DNA from 4 places in the Oceaniradius stylonematis genome. Region 2 is predicted to be linked to each of the others. Evidence: predicted binding sites of a transcription regulator. Region 2 holds the regulator's gene; each other region holds the start of a gene.

Region 1 (3,206 bases), 250 kb from region 2:
GTCGGGCGAACCGAACCAGCCATGTTCGGAGGTTTCCGGGTGCCATTGGGCGCCCACCTCGGCGATCGAGGGATCGCCGCATTTGACCAAGATCGACCAGGTGCCGGTCGTCGCCGAGTGGTTGCCGCCCTCTTCCTTGATCTCGATGATGTGGCCGAAGTTCGATTCCGGACGCGGGTTGGCCGCATCGACCTGCTCGGGCGTGCGGCGGCTGTTGTTGGTCAGCATGATGTAGGCCGTGCCGTCGCCGCGCGGCTGGGCGTCCTCAGGACGATCCATCGGCGTCGCGCCCAGAAGATCGGCGGCAAGGCGCGTGTCGATGGCGATGTCGGCCTGGCTTTCAAAGCCGTTCTCGGCGGTCAGCGGGCCTTCGCCATGAACCAGCGGCAGCCAGTCGATGGTGCCGTCATCGTTGAAGCGCGCCACATAGAGCGTGCCTTCGGACAGGAGCGAGGAGCCGAACACCGAGTTTTCGTCGGTCACGGCATCGGCCGACACCCATTTGTACTGATAGTCGAAACGGTTGTCGTCGCCCGAATAGATGACCAGGCGGCCATCGGACGCAACGGTTGTCTCGGCGCCTTCGTGACGGAAGCGGCCGAGCGCCGTGTGCTTGATGGGTGTCGCGTCCGGGTTCATCGGATCGACTTCGACAATGTAGCCGAAACGGTTCGGTTCGTTGGGCTCCTTGTCGATGTTGAACCTGTCGTGGAACTTGCCCCACGCATACCAGCGGCCCGGCACGCCATAGCGTTCCATCGAGGCGGCCTCGGGCTGGGCCGAAAGGTCGGGATCGCCTTCGGCGTCGAGCGTGTCGGTCCAGAAATAGCCGTGGAAGTTCTCCTCGGCCATCAGATAGGTGCCCCAGGGCGTCATGCCGCCGGCGCAATTGTTGATCGTGCCCAGCACGTTCATGCCGGTGGGATCGGCGCTCGTTTTCAGGCGGTCATGGCCGGCAGCCGGACCCGAGAAGGTGATCGGGGTTTCGGCGGTGATGCGGCGGTTGTTCGGATTGTCGCGGTTGACCGACCATTTGCCGTCCTCACCGCGCACGATCTCGAAGACCGAGCCGCCATGAGCGGCCATTTCGATGTCGACGAGTTCCTTGGTCATTTGCTCGAAGCCGGACCGGTCCTGGCGGCCAATCCCGGGGAACATCACTTCTTCATTGGTGTACTCGTGATTGACGCAGAGCATGCCGCGGCCGGGCTCGATCTCGGCAAAGCCGACATAGTCATTGTTGTAGCCGAACTGTTTGGCCTGGGCTTCGGCGGTCTGGTTCATGACGTCGAATTCAGGCGAATCGGCCATGATGGGATCGCCCCAGCGGATCAGCACGTCCGCATCGAAGCCGTCGGCGATGTGATGGGTCTGGTCGTTGCCCCAGCGCAGTTCGGTGAAGTTGAAGCGGTCGCCCTCGGTCATTGCGAGCGCCTGTCCGGGCGCGGTTAGGGCCGAGGTGCCGAACAGGGCCGCAGTGGCCGTCACGCCCAGCACGCCGCGCAGAACGTCGCGGCGGCCATAGCGGCGGTTGATCACATCGCCGATCGTGTTGCCGAGATTGGGGTTGGTCGGGATGTCGTCGAATGCCTCGAACGCCTCGGCACGGTTGCCGTGCGCAGGGTCGTTGATGATCTGCTTGCGATCCATGGAAGTCCTCCGGGTGTCATTTTTGACGTGTGTGCGCGCATCCGGCTTTGGGCGCAGCCGCGGCACCAAACCTTGCTTGCAACTTTTGTGTGACAGGCATGTTTCGATCTGGAAGGATTCCAAGCTCGTGCCCCATTCCTTGCTGCGCGAATTGTCGCATCGGCACAGGGCTTACCTCGCGTTCACGAAATCGTGGACGAAGGTGAGATGCAAACCGCCGACACGACCGCTATCTTCACGTTCGACACGGGAGTTTGCCATGGTGACGAAACGATCATTCCTGACGCTGGGCCTCGGCGGCGCCGCTGCCGCCGGCATCTTCAAATGGTGGGGCGCAAACCCGGCGACAGCTGCCGCGGACGGCGCTTTCGAAATCGTCAAGACCGAGGAAGAATGGCGGGCGCAGCTGACGCCGATGCAGTATGCGGTGTTGCGCGAAGAGGCGACCGAACGCCCGTTCACCAGCCCGCTCAACGACGAGAAGCGCGCCGGCGTCTTCCATTGCGCGGGATGCGACCAGGAACTGTTCCTGTCGGAGACCAAATATGACAGCGGCACAGGCTGGCCGAGCTTCTGGCAGGAGATCGAGGGCAAGGTTGCCTACAGGACCGACTACAAGCTGCTGATCCCGCGCACCGAGGAGCATTGCAGCCGCTGCGGCGGTCATTTGGGCCATGTCTTCAATGACGGCCCGCAGCCGACCGGCAAGCGCCACTGCATCAATGGCGTGGCGCTGAAGTTCACGCCCGCCGACGGCTCCGAGCCGGTCTACGGCTGACGGCACTTACGCCAGACAGCACGCAAAGAAAAAAGGCCGATCCGGTTTCCCGGATCGGCCTTTTTGATGGCGTGAACGAAGGCGAGCGGCTTACGACGCCTTCTTCTGGTCCTCGTCGTCGTCGATTTCCTCGAAATCGGCATCGACCACATCGTCAGAGGCGGCGTCGGCTTCCGCATCGCCTTCGGCGGCGGCCTGTTCCTCGGCCTGGGTGGCTTCATAGATGGCCTGTCCGAGCTTCATCGAGGCTTCTGCGAGCGCTTGCGTCTTGGCGGTGATCGCCTCGGCGTCGGGGGTCTCGGCGGCGGTCTCTTCCTTGAGCGCGGCGATCGCGTCCTCGATGGCCGTCTTGTCTTCCTCGGACACCTTGTCGCCATGCTCGGACAGCGACTTTTCGGTCGAGTCGATCAGCGACTCGGCCTGGTTCCGCGCTTCGACCGCCTCGCGGCGCTTCTTGTCCGCCTCGGCATTGGCCTCGGCGTCCTTGACCATCTGTTCGACTTCCTCGTCGGACAGTCCGCCCGAAGCCTGGATGCGGATCTCGTGCTCCTTGCCGGTGCCCTTGTCCTGGGCCTTGACGTTGACGATGCCGTTGGCGTCGATATCGAAGGTCACCTCGATCTGGGGGATGCCGCGCGGCGCCGGCGGAATGCCGACCAGATCGAACTGGCCGAGCAGCTTGTTGTCGGCGGCCATTTCGCGCTCGCCCTGGGCGACGCGGATGGTCACGGCGGACTGGTTGTCCTCGGCGGTCGAGAAGACCTGGCTCTTCTTGGTC
Region 2 (3,206 bases):
CGAGATATTTGGCCTGGCCGCCGGCGGCGATGGTCGCCAGCGTACGGCCGTGGAAGGCACCCTGGAAGGTGATGATGCCGACCCGATCGGGCTCGCCTTTCGCATAAAAGTAACGGCGCGCCGTCTTGATCGCGCATTCGACCGCTTCGACACCCGAATTGGTGAAGAAGACGCGATCGGCAAATGTTGCCGCGCACAGGCGTTCGGCCAGCCGCTCCTGATCGGGAATGCGGTAGAGGTTGGATGTGTGCCAAAGCTTGCCGGCCTGCTCGGTGAGCGCGGAAATCAGATGCGGATGGGCATGGCCGAGCCCGTTGACCGCGATGCCGCTGCCGAAATCGAGAAAGGTGCGGCCGTCCGTGTCATGCAGCCAGCAGCCTTCGCCGCGCTCGACAGTGAGCGACGCACGGGCATAAGTGTCGAACAGGGCCGATTGGCTGGTCATCGAACGGCGTCCGGCGGCTTGCCCGGAGCGGTCGGCGCCGGGCTGAAAACACAAAAACCGCCCTTGCGAGCGGCCGTTATCTCCTTAGAGCCGCCGGCGGGTTTCGTCAATCGTGCCGCCTTCGCGCGGCGGACCCGGCATACTCGCCGTCGGGCCAAGTTGGGGAAAAAGCACAAAACGATTCCCATGCGACGAGCCGACTCTTGAACAGGAGTCAACCGATATTGTAGCTTGTCAGCCGGAGCAAACGCCCAAGCAGAATGACGTTCCCCGGTTTTGCGTATCGTCGCCGGCCCTTGTCCTCAAGGCCGAGCAACGGGTCCGGATTCTGCCTGTCGAAACGGAGATGATCGTGAGCTGGACCGACGAACGCGTTGAAATGCTGAAGAAGCTTTGGGCCGACGGGCTGAGCGCCAGCCAGATCGCGGCCAAGCTCGGCGGCGTGAGCCGCAACGCTGTGATCGGCAAGGTGCACCGGCTCAAGCTTTCGGGCCGCGCCAAAAGCACCAAGAGCGCGGCGCCGAAGATCAAGCGGCCGTCGGCACCACGCACCAATCTCGGCAACGGCGGCGGCGGCGGCGCGCGAACCAATGCCTATGGTTCGGCCATGCAGCGTGGCGGCGTCAGGCAAGGCATGGCGGCAACCGCGCTCAAGCAGGATGCCGACCCGCAAGCCCTGGTCGTACCCGACACGCGCCCGATCGAGGATGTCGTCGTGCCGATCGCCAAGCGGCTGATGCTGACCGAACTGAACGAAAACACCTGCAAATGGCCCTATGGCGACCCGCTGACGGACGAGTTCTACTTTTGCGGCCACGGGACCGACGACGGTTCGCCTTATTGCAAATATCACGGCAAGCTGGCCTTCCAGCAGAACGACCGTAAGCGCGCCCGCTAGAACGGTTCCAAGGCTTCTCCCCAAAAACATGGCGTAACAAATTGGCCGCGGCCCGGTGCCGCGGTCTTCTGTGTCGGGCGTTGTCGCGCTTGAACGTGTCTGCGCGGCTCAGGAGCCTTCGAGCGCGTAGCCGGCGCCGCGCACGGTGCGGATCGGATCGCGCAGGCGGCCGAAATTGATCGACTTGCGCAGGCGGCCGATATGCACGTCGACGGTCCGGTCGTCGACATAGATGTTCTCGCCCCAGACCCCGTCGAGAAGCTGACCGCGCGAAAAGACGCGGCCCGGAGCCTGAAGGAAGAATTCCAGAAGCCGGAACTCGGTCGGCCCGAGCTTGATCTCGCGCCCGTTGCGGTAGACCCGATGGGTCTCGCGATCGAGCTCGATGTCGCCGACCTTGAGCAGCGATGCCATGATCTCGGGCCGGGCACGGCGCAGCATCGCCTTGACCCGGGCCATCAGTTCGGGGGTCGAGAAAGGCTTGACCACATAGTCATCGGCGCCGGTCGACAGGCCGCGAATGCGCTCGGATTCCTCGCCGCGCGCGGTCAGCATGATGATCGGCAGGCGCTGCGTCTGGGTTCTGGCACGCAGGCGGCGGCACAGTTCGATACCGCTGAGGCCCGGCAGCATCCAGTCGAGAATGAGCAGATCGGGCGGCGTCTCACGCAGCGCGATCTCCGCCTCGTCGCCGCGCAGCACGGTTTCGACCGTGTAGCCTTCCGATTCCAGATTGTAGCGAAGAAGGACGCTCAGGGCTTCCTCGTCTTCAGCGACCATGATCCTTGGTGTCGCACCCATGTCCGTCGTCTTCCGTCAGTCGTGCAGCGTGTTGGCCTACTGCCCCTCTCCGGCCTCGACGCTGATCTTGTGGCTCTTGTCGTCCTTGGGCCGGTACGGCGGCATCCGGTCGCCCTCGACCATGTAATAGACGGCCTCGGCGATGTTGGTGGCGTGGTCGCCGATGCGCTCGATGTTCTTGGCGCAGAACAGGAGATGGGTGCAGGTGGTGATGTTGCGCGGGTCTTCCATCATATAGGTGAGAAGTTCGCGAAACAGCGATGTGTACATCGCGTCGATCTCGTCGTCGCGGTCGCGGATCATGGACAGCTTGTCGGTCGACAGCGTGCCGTAGGCGTCAAGCACTTCCTTGAGCTGCGCCAGCGTGAGCTCGCACAGATGCTCGATGCCACGCACCAGGCGCACGCCATGCTTGCCTTCATTGATCGCCTCGACGCGCTTGGCGATGTTCTTGGCCAGATCGCCGATCCGTTCGAGGTCAGTGGAGATGCGGATGGCGGCGAAGACCTCGCGCAGATCGCTCGCCACGGGCTGGCGCTGGGCGATCACCAGCACCGACTTGTCGTCGATCAGCCGCAGCGCTTCGTCCAGCACCAGATCGTCGGTGACCACCCGGCGCGCCAGCTGCAGGTCGTTTTCGACCAGCGCGCGCACCGACTGTTCCATCATGCGCTCGGCGTGACCGCCCATCTCGGCAATCTTGTGAGCCAGGAAGCTCATGTCTTCTTCGAACGCGGTGACCGTGTGCTGGGACATGTTCTTGGTTCCGTTTCTGTTCGGAAGGCGGGTCGTGGCGATCAGCCGAAGCGGCCGGTGATATAGTCCTGGGTGCGCTTTTCGGACGGGTTGGTGAACATCGTCTCGGTGTCGTCCACTTCCACCAGCTCGCCCAGATGGAACATCGCCGTGCGCTGCGACACGCGCGCGGCCTGCTGCATGGAATGGGTGACGATCGCGATCGTGTAGTTCTGGCGCAGTTCGTCGATCAGTTCCTCGACGATGGCCGTGGCGATCGGATCGAGCGCCGAGCAGGGCTCGTCCATCAGGATGACCTCGGGCGAG
Region 3 (3,206 bases), 970 kb from region 2:
GCGACCATCTGGAGACGGTGCGCGCGATCAGCCGCGATGTCGATGGGGCGATTGCCGGTTTCATTCGCGGGCAGGGAACCGTCTGCCTGATCCTCGGCCTGTTCTATGCGATCGCCCTGACCATCGCCGGCCTCAATTTTGGCCTGCTGATCGGCCTTTTCGCCGGCCTGATCAGTTTCATTCCCTATGTCGGCTCTCTGGTGGGGCTTGTGCTTTCGATCGGCGTTGCGCTGGTGCAGTTCTGGCCGGACTGGATCATGATCCTGGTCATCGCGGCCATCTTCTTTGGCGGCCAGGCCGTCGAAGGCAACATTCTGCAGCCCAAGCTGGTCGGCGACAGCGTCGGCCTGCACCCGGTCTGGCTGATGTTCGCCCTTTTCGCCTTCGGCTCGTTTTTGGGCTTTACCGGCATGCTGATCGCCGTTCCGGCCGCCGCCGCAGTCGGCGTTCTGGTGCGCTTTGCCGTCGGCCGATATCTGGATTCCGACCTGTATGCGGGGTCATCCGAAGATCAGGGCCGATAGCCCGGACGCGATGATGGGACCGTCATGCCCGACCGACAGATGCTGCTTGATCTGGGCCGCGCGCCATCTCTGACGCGCGAGGACCTGATCGTCACCGATGCCAATCGCGACGCGGCGGCGCTGGTCGATCGCTGGCCGGAATGGGCATCGCCCTTTGCGGCGGTCGCAGGCGGCCCGGGCAGCGGCAAGACGCATCTTGCCTCTGTCTGGCGGTCGGTGTCCGGCGCCCATGCGATGGCCGATCCGCGGCGGCCCTCTGCCGCCGACCTCGACGCAGCCCAGGCGGGCACGCCGGTCCTGTGCGACGGGCTGGCACCGGACGGGCTGGATGAGGCGGCCTTCTTCCACCTTCTGAACGCGGTGCGCGGCTCGGGCGGATCGATCCTGATCACCGCTGAGACCGCCCCGTCCGGTTGGGTATTGGCGACACCCGACCTCGCCTCGCGCTTCCGCGCCGCCACCGTCGCCAGTCTGGGCCTGCCCGACGACGATCTGTTGCGCGCGGTGGCCGTCAAACTCTTCGCCGACCGGCAGGTTGCCGTCGATCCGGCGGTGGTCGCCTACCTGCTGCCGCGTCTCGAACGTTCCTTGTCGGCACTCGCCGATATCGTGGTGCGGCTCGACGAGGTGGCGCTGGCCCGCAAAATGTCGATCACGCGGCCGTTGGCCGCCGAAGTGCTGCGCGAGATTTCACAGCAGGATCAGGGCCGGCTGGGCCTTTAAGCATGATCGGCCGAAGCGCTCGCACTGTCACCAAATCGTGGTAATTGTGGACTAGGGCGGAGCGAAACCGCAGCACGGGAATGGCCATGGACAAGACGGACCTTCAGGAGGTCGCCGCCAGTTACGAGAATGAGGGCGAGGTGCACGGCGCACCGACGTCGCCCGTGGCGATGATCGCCCAGGACGACCCTTCGCGCTTCATCAACCGCGAGTTTTCCTGGCTGCAGTTCAACTGGCGCGTTCTGGACGAGGCCCGCAACGAGCGTCAGCCGCTGCTCGAACGCCTCAGGTTCCTGTCGATCTCGGCGGCCAATCTAGACGAGTTCTTCATGGTCCGCGTCGCCGGCCTTGCCGGTCAGGTCCGCGAGGGCGTTTCCGAGCGCTCGGTCGATGGCCGGACGCCGGAAGACCAACTCGACATGGTGCTCGAGGAGATCGCCCGCCTTCAGACCGAACAGCAGGTCGTCCTGTCCGAACTGCGCGAGGAGATGGCGCAGGCCGGCATCGCGATCGTTCGGGCCGAGAGCCTGACCGACGAGGACCGGGAATGGCTGGAGGACGAGTTCCTGCAGACGATCTTTCCGGTTCTGACGCCGCTTTCCATCGACCCGGCGCATCCGTTCCCGTTCATTCCGAATCTGGGCTTTTCGATCGCGCTGCAACTGGTCAACCGCACGACCAAGAAGGTCATGAACGCGCTTCTGCGCCTGCCGACCGCGCTCAAGCGCTTCGTTGCGCTGCCCACCGAGGCGCCGAATTTCCGCTTCATCTCGCTTGAGGACATTGTCGGCCTTTACATCGCCCAGCTTTATCCCGGCTACGAGATACGCGGGCAGGGCACGTTCCGCATCATCCGCGACAGCGATCTGGAGGTCGAGGAAGAGGCCGAAGACTTGGTGCGGTTCTTCGAGAGCGCGCTCAAGCGCCGGCGCCGCGGCCAGGTGATCCGCATCGAGTTCGACCATGAGATGCCGCGAACCCTGAGGGAGTTTGTCGCCCATGAACTGGGCGTGCCGGAGGCGCGGGTCTCCGTTCAGCCCGGCATTCTGGCGCTCACCACCGTCTCGGAGATCGTCAAGGTGCCGCGCGACGATCTGCTCTACGCGCCTTACACCGCGCGTTTTCCCGAGCGTATCCGTGAGCACAATGGCGATTGTCTCGCCGCCATCGGCCAGAAGGACATCCTCGTCCACCATCCCTATGAGAGCTTCGACGTGGTCGTCCAGTTCCTGCGTCAGGCGGCGGCCGACCCGGACGTCATCGCCATCAAGCAGACGCTCTACCGGACCTCGAACGACAGCCCGATCGTCCGCGCGCTGATGGACGCCGCCGAGGCCGGCAAGTCGGTGACCGCGCTTGTCGAGCTCAAGGCCCGCTTTGACGAGGAGGCCAACATCCGCTGGGCGCGCGATCTCGAGCGCGCCGGCGTGCAGGTCGTGTTCGGCTTCGTCGAACTGAAGACCCACGCCAAGATGTCGCTCGTCGTGCGCCGCGAGGAGAACGGGCTGCGTTCCTATGTCCATCTGGGCACGGGCAACTATCATCCCATAACCGCGAAGATCTATACGGACCTGTCCTACTTCACTTGCGATCCGGTTCTGGCCCACGATGTGGCGCAGGTCTTCAACTTCATCACCTCCTATGCCGACCCGCCCGAGGACATGCGTCTTGCCGTCTCGCCCATGCATATGCGCGACCGGCTGGTGGGCCTGATCGAGGCCGAAACGGCTCATGCGAGCGCGGGCCGGCCGGCCGGCATCTGGATGAAGATGAACTCGCTGGTCGACGGCCATCTGATCGACGCGCTCTACGAGGCAAGCGCCGCCGGCGTCGAGATCGATCTTGTGGTGCGCGGCATCTGCTGCCTGCGCCCGCAGGTGCCCGGCCTTTCGGAAAACATTCGCGTCAAGTCGATCGTCGGCCGTTTCCTCGAACACAGCCGCATCTATTGCTTCGGCA
Region 4 (3,206 bases), 1.0 Mb from region 2:
CGCGCGGCATTCCGGCTGCGCGAGCAGGGACCGCACGATCCCGCGCTTTCCTTCGTCGCCCTGTCGCCGGGCGGCGGTCTGCTCGGCTCTGTGCGGCTGACACCGGTCGTCACGGCGGAAAGCGGCCATCGCGGCCATCTGCTGGGGCCGCTGGCGGTGGCGCCCGACTACAAGAACCAGGGTTTCGGGCGCGCGCTGGTGCGGCGCGCGGTGGATGCCGCGTCGGCGACGCCGGGCAGCGCTTACGTGCTGCTGGTGGGCGATGCGCCCTATTACGCGCCGCTCGGTTTCCGGCAGGTGCCTGCCGGGCGCCTGAGGCTGCCCGGCCCGGTCGATCCGCGCCGGCTTCTGGCTCATCCGTCGGGCAACGATGAGATCATCCAAGAGCTGGCCGGTCTGGTCGGCTACGACCACGGGCAAGCCGTTCCGGCTGCGCAAGGCTGCGCCGGCTGACCCGGCGCCGGATACGACCGGGGCAGGGCGTTATTCCGCCTTGGTGTCGTCGTCTTTCTTCAGCGCGTTGAGCTTGGCGAAGACGGCATCGGCGTCAATCTCGTCTTCTTCGCTCGCAGGTGCGGGCGTGTGGGTGTCGCCGCCCTCGAAGACCGGCATGGATTCGGTCTGCGCGGCGGGCAGCAGCGTGTCGCCGGCCTCGGTCTCGGGCTCGGCCGGGCGGTTCTTGGCGGCTTTCTGCACTTCCATGTCCAAATCGATCTGCGAGCACAGGCCGAGCGCCACCGGATCGACCGGCTGCAGATTGGCCGAGTTCCAGTGAGTGCGGTTGCGCACCTGTTCGATCGTGTTCTTGGTGGTGCCGACGAGACGCGAGATCTGCGCGTCCTTCAGCTCGGGATGGTAGCGCACCAGCCACAGGATTGCGTTGGGCCGGTCCTGACGCTTGGAGACCGGCGTATAGCGCGGGCCCTTGCGCTTGGCCTGCGGCACGCGAACCTTGGGATCGGACAGTTTGAGCACATGGTTGGGGTCGGCTTCGCCCTTTTCGATCTCTTCGCGCGAAAGCTGGCCGGTGGTCACCGGGTCGAGCCCCTTGATGCCCTGCGCCGCTTCCTCGTCGGCGATCGCCTTGACCTCGAGCGGATGCAGCGCGCAGAATTTGGCGATCTGGTCGAAGGTGAGGCCGGTATTGTCGACCAGCCAAACGGCGGTCGCCTTGGGCATGAGAAGCTGGTTTGCCATCTGCGTGAACCTTTCGTGCGAATAAAGCTTTCCCGTTCGTCCGCGCCGGTGTCGCGGGCGTGGGCTGAGCCACCAATGTCCGGAAGATTTTGCCGATATACGCCGCGCGGCGCCCGAGTGCAATGCCGCGCATGGCTGTGAACAGTCATCTTTGTTTCATCAAAGCGTCACGCGACTGTCACCGGTCCGGGAAAAGACGGCTCCATCGCTGACCCGAGGGAGCTTCCACCATGCGCACAATCCTGTTGTCGTCCGCCGCCGCTGTCGCCCTGTCCGCCGCCCTTGCGGCACACGCCCATGCCGACGCCTTCAACCGTGTCGCTTCCTTTCCGGTCAACACGAACATTCCCGACGCGATGGGGCAGGAGAGCGAAAGCTCCGCCGAGATCATCGACGCGACCGGGGACGGCATGATGCTGGTCTATTCGGACAGCCCGCTGGGCGGCATCGGCATGATCGACATTTCCGATCCGGCCAATCCGGCCGCCGCCGGCTTTGTCGCGCTCGACGGCGAGCCGACCGCCGTCGCCGTGCGGGCCGGCCACGCCATTGTCGGGCTGAACACGTCGGAAAGCTACACCGAGCCGTCCGGCACGATCGTTTCGGTCGATCTTTCTTCGGGCGAAGTCGCCCATGGCTGCGATCTGGGCGGTCAACCCGATTCGGTTGCCGTGTCGCCCGATGGTTCGCTGGTGGCGATCGCCATCGAGAACGAGCGCGACGAGGATCTCAATGACGGCGTCATTCCGCAGATGCCGGCCGGCTTTGCCGTGACCTTCGCGCTCGATGGCGGTGCGATCGATTGCGACAGCCGGGTCGTTGCCGACCTGACCGGCCTGGCCAAGGTGGCGGGCGATGATCCGGAGCCCGAGTTCGTCGACATCAACACGGCCAATGAAGTCGTCGTCACGCTGCAGGAAAACAACCATATCGCCATCTTCAACGGCGAGACCGGAGAGATCGTCTCGCACTTTTCCGCGGGCGCCGTCGATCTCGACAATGTCGATATCGACGAAGAGCGCGCGCTGACCTTCGACGGCACGCTCCAAGGCGTCGTCCGCGAGCCCGATGCGGTGAAATGGCTGGACGAGAACCGGATCGTCACGGCGAACGAGGGCGATTATGAAGGCGGATCGCGCGGCTTCACCATCTTCTCCAAGGACGGCGACGCGCTCTACGAAAGCGGCCTTTCGTTTGAATATGAAGTGGCGATGATCGGCCACTATCCCGAGCGTCGCTCCGGCAACAAGGGTGTCGAGCCCGAGGGCATGGAGGTCGCCGAGATCGGTGGCGCGACCCACATCTTCCTCCTCAGCGAACGCGGCTCGGTGATCGGCGTCTACCGGGACAATCCCGAGGGCGAGCCGGAACTGGTGCAGATCCTGCCGACGGCGCTGGGCCCGGAAGGCGCGGTGGCCATCCCCGGACGCAATCTCGTGGCGGTGGCCAATGAAGTGGACCTGATCGAGGATGGCGGCGTGCGCAGCCATGTCACGATCTACGAGCTGGGCGAGGGTGAAGCGCAATATCCGACGATCCGCTCGATGATGGACGATGCGGGCCGCCCGGTCGGCTTTGGCGCGCTGTCCGGCCTTGCCGCCGATCCCGAGCAGCCGGGCATTCTGTACGCTGTCAACGACTCGTTCTACGCGATGCAGCCGACGATCTTCACGATCGACGCCAACCAGACGCCGGCCCGGATCATTGCGGCAACGCGCGTCACCCGCGGCGGGGCCAATGCCCAGCTTCTCGATCTGGAAGGCATCACACCGGACGGAGAGGGCGGGTTCTGGCTGGCCTCCGAAGGCCGCACCGACCGGATGGTCCCGCACGGGCTCTACCATGTGAACGCCGATGGCGAGATCGAGGAAAGCGTCGCTTTCCCGCCCGAACTGCTGGCGGTCGAAAAGCGGTTCGGCGCCGAAGGCGTGACCAGGGTCGGCGATACGCTGTGGGTCGCCATCCAGCGCGAATGGGCCGATGACGAGGACGGTTTCGTCAAGCTGGTC

What was found. Region 2 encodes PhoB, which activates phosphate uptake and scavenging genes when phosphate is short. Its sites were predicted from a motif close to TGTCATNNANCTGTCAT; they were not measured.
Region 1: ACOQOU_RS12220 (PhoX family protein) is a predicted target of PhoB. The motif match lies at 1,654-1,670, and genes of this name have one in related genera.
Region 3: ACOQOU_RS15800 (RNA degradosome polyphosphate kinase) is a predicted target of PhoB. The motif match lies at 1,273-1,289, and genes of this name have one in related genera.
Region 4: ACOQOU_RS06065 (esterase-like activity of phytase family protein) is a predicted target of PhoB. The motif match lies at 1,363-1,379, and genes of this name have one in related genera.

What each region holds. Positions count from the first base shown of each region.
Region 1 is NZ_OZ244994.1:2,482,598-2,485,803, reverse strand. It holds gene ACOQOU_RS12220 (PhoX family protein) at 1-1,650, opposite strand, end outside; gene msrB (peptide-methionine (R)-S-oxide reductase MsrB) at 1,910-2,428, shown strand; gene dnaK (molecular chaperone DnaK) at 2,519-3,206, opposite strand, start outside.
Region 2 is NZ_OZ244994.1:2,231,299-2,234,504, reverse strand. It holds gene ACOQOU_RS11030 (aspartate aminotransferase family protein) at 1-445, opposite strand, end outside; gene ACOQOU_RS11025 (GcrA family cell cycle regulator) at 798-1,343, shown strand; gene phoB (phosphate regulon transcriptional regulator PhoB) at 1,452-2,144, opposite strand; gene phoU (phosphate signaling complex protein PhoU) at 2,181-2,900, opposite strand; gene pstB (phosphate ABC transporter ATP-binding protein PstB) at 2,942-3,206, opposite strand, start outside.
Region 3 is NZ_OZ244994.1:3,203,045-3,206,250, forward strand. It holds gene ACOQOU_RS15790 (AI-2E family transporter) at 1-524, shown strand, start outside; gene ACOQOU_RS15795 (HdaA/DnaA family protein) at 549-1,247, shown strand; gene ACOQOU_RS15800 (RNA degradosome polyphosphate kinase) at 1,418-3,206, shown strand, end outside.
Region 4 is NZ_OZ244994.1:1,226,626-1,229,831, reverse strand. It holds gene ACOQOU_RS06075 (GNAT family N-acetyltransferase) at 1-453, shown strand, start outside; gene ACOQOU_RS06070 (DUF1013 domain-containing protein) at 484-1,197, opposite strand; gene ACOQOU_RS06065 (esterase-like activity of phytase family protein) at 1,428-3,206, shown strand, end outside.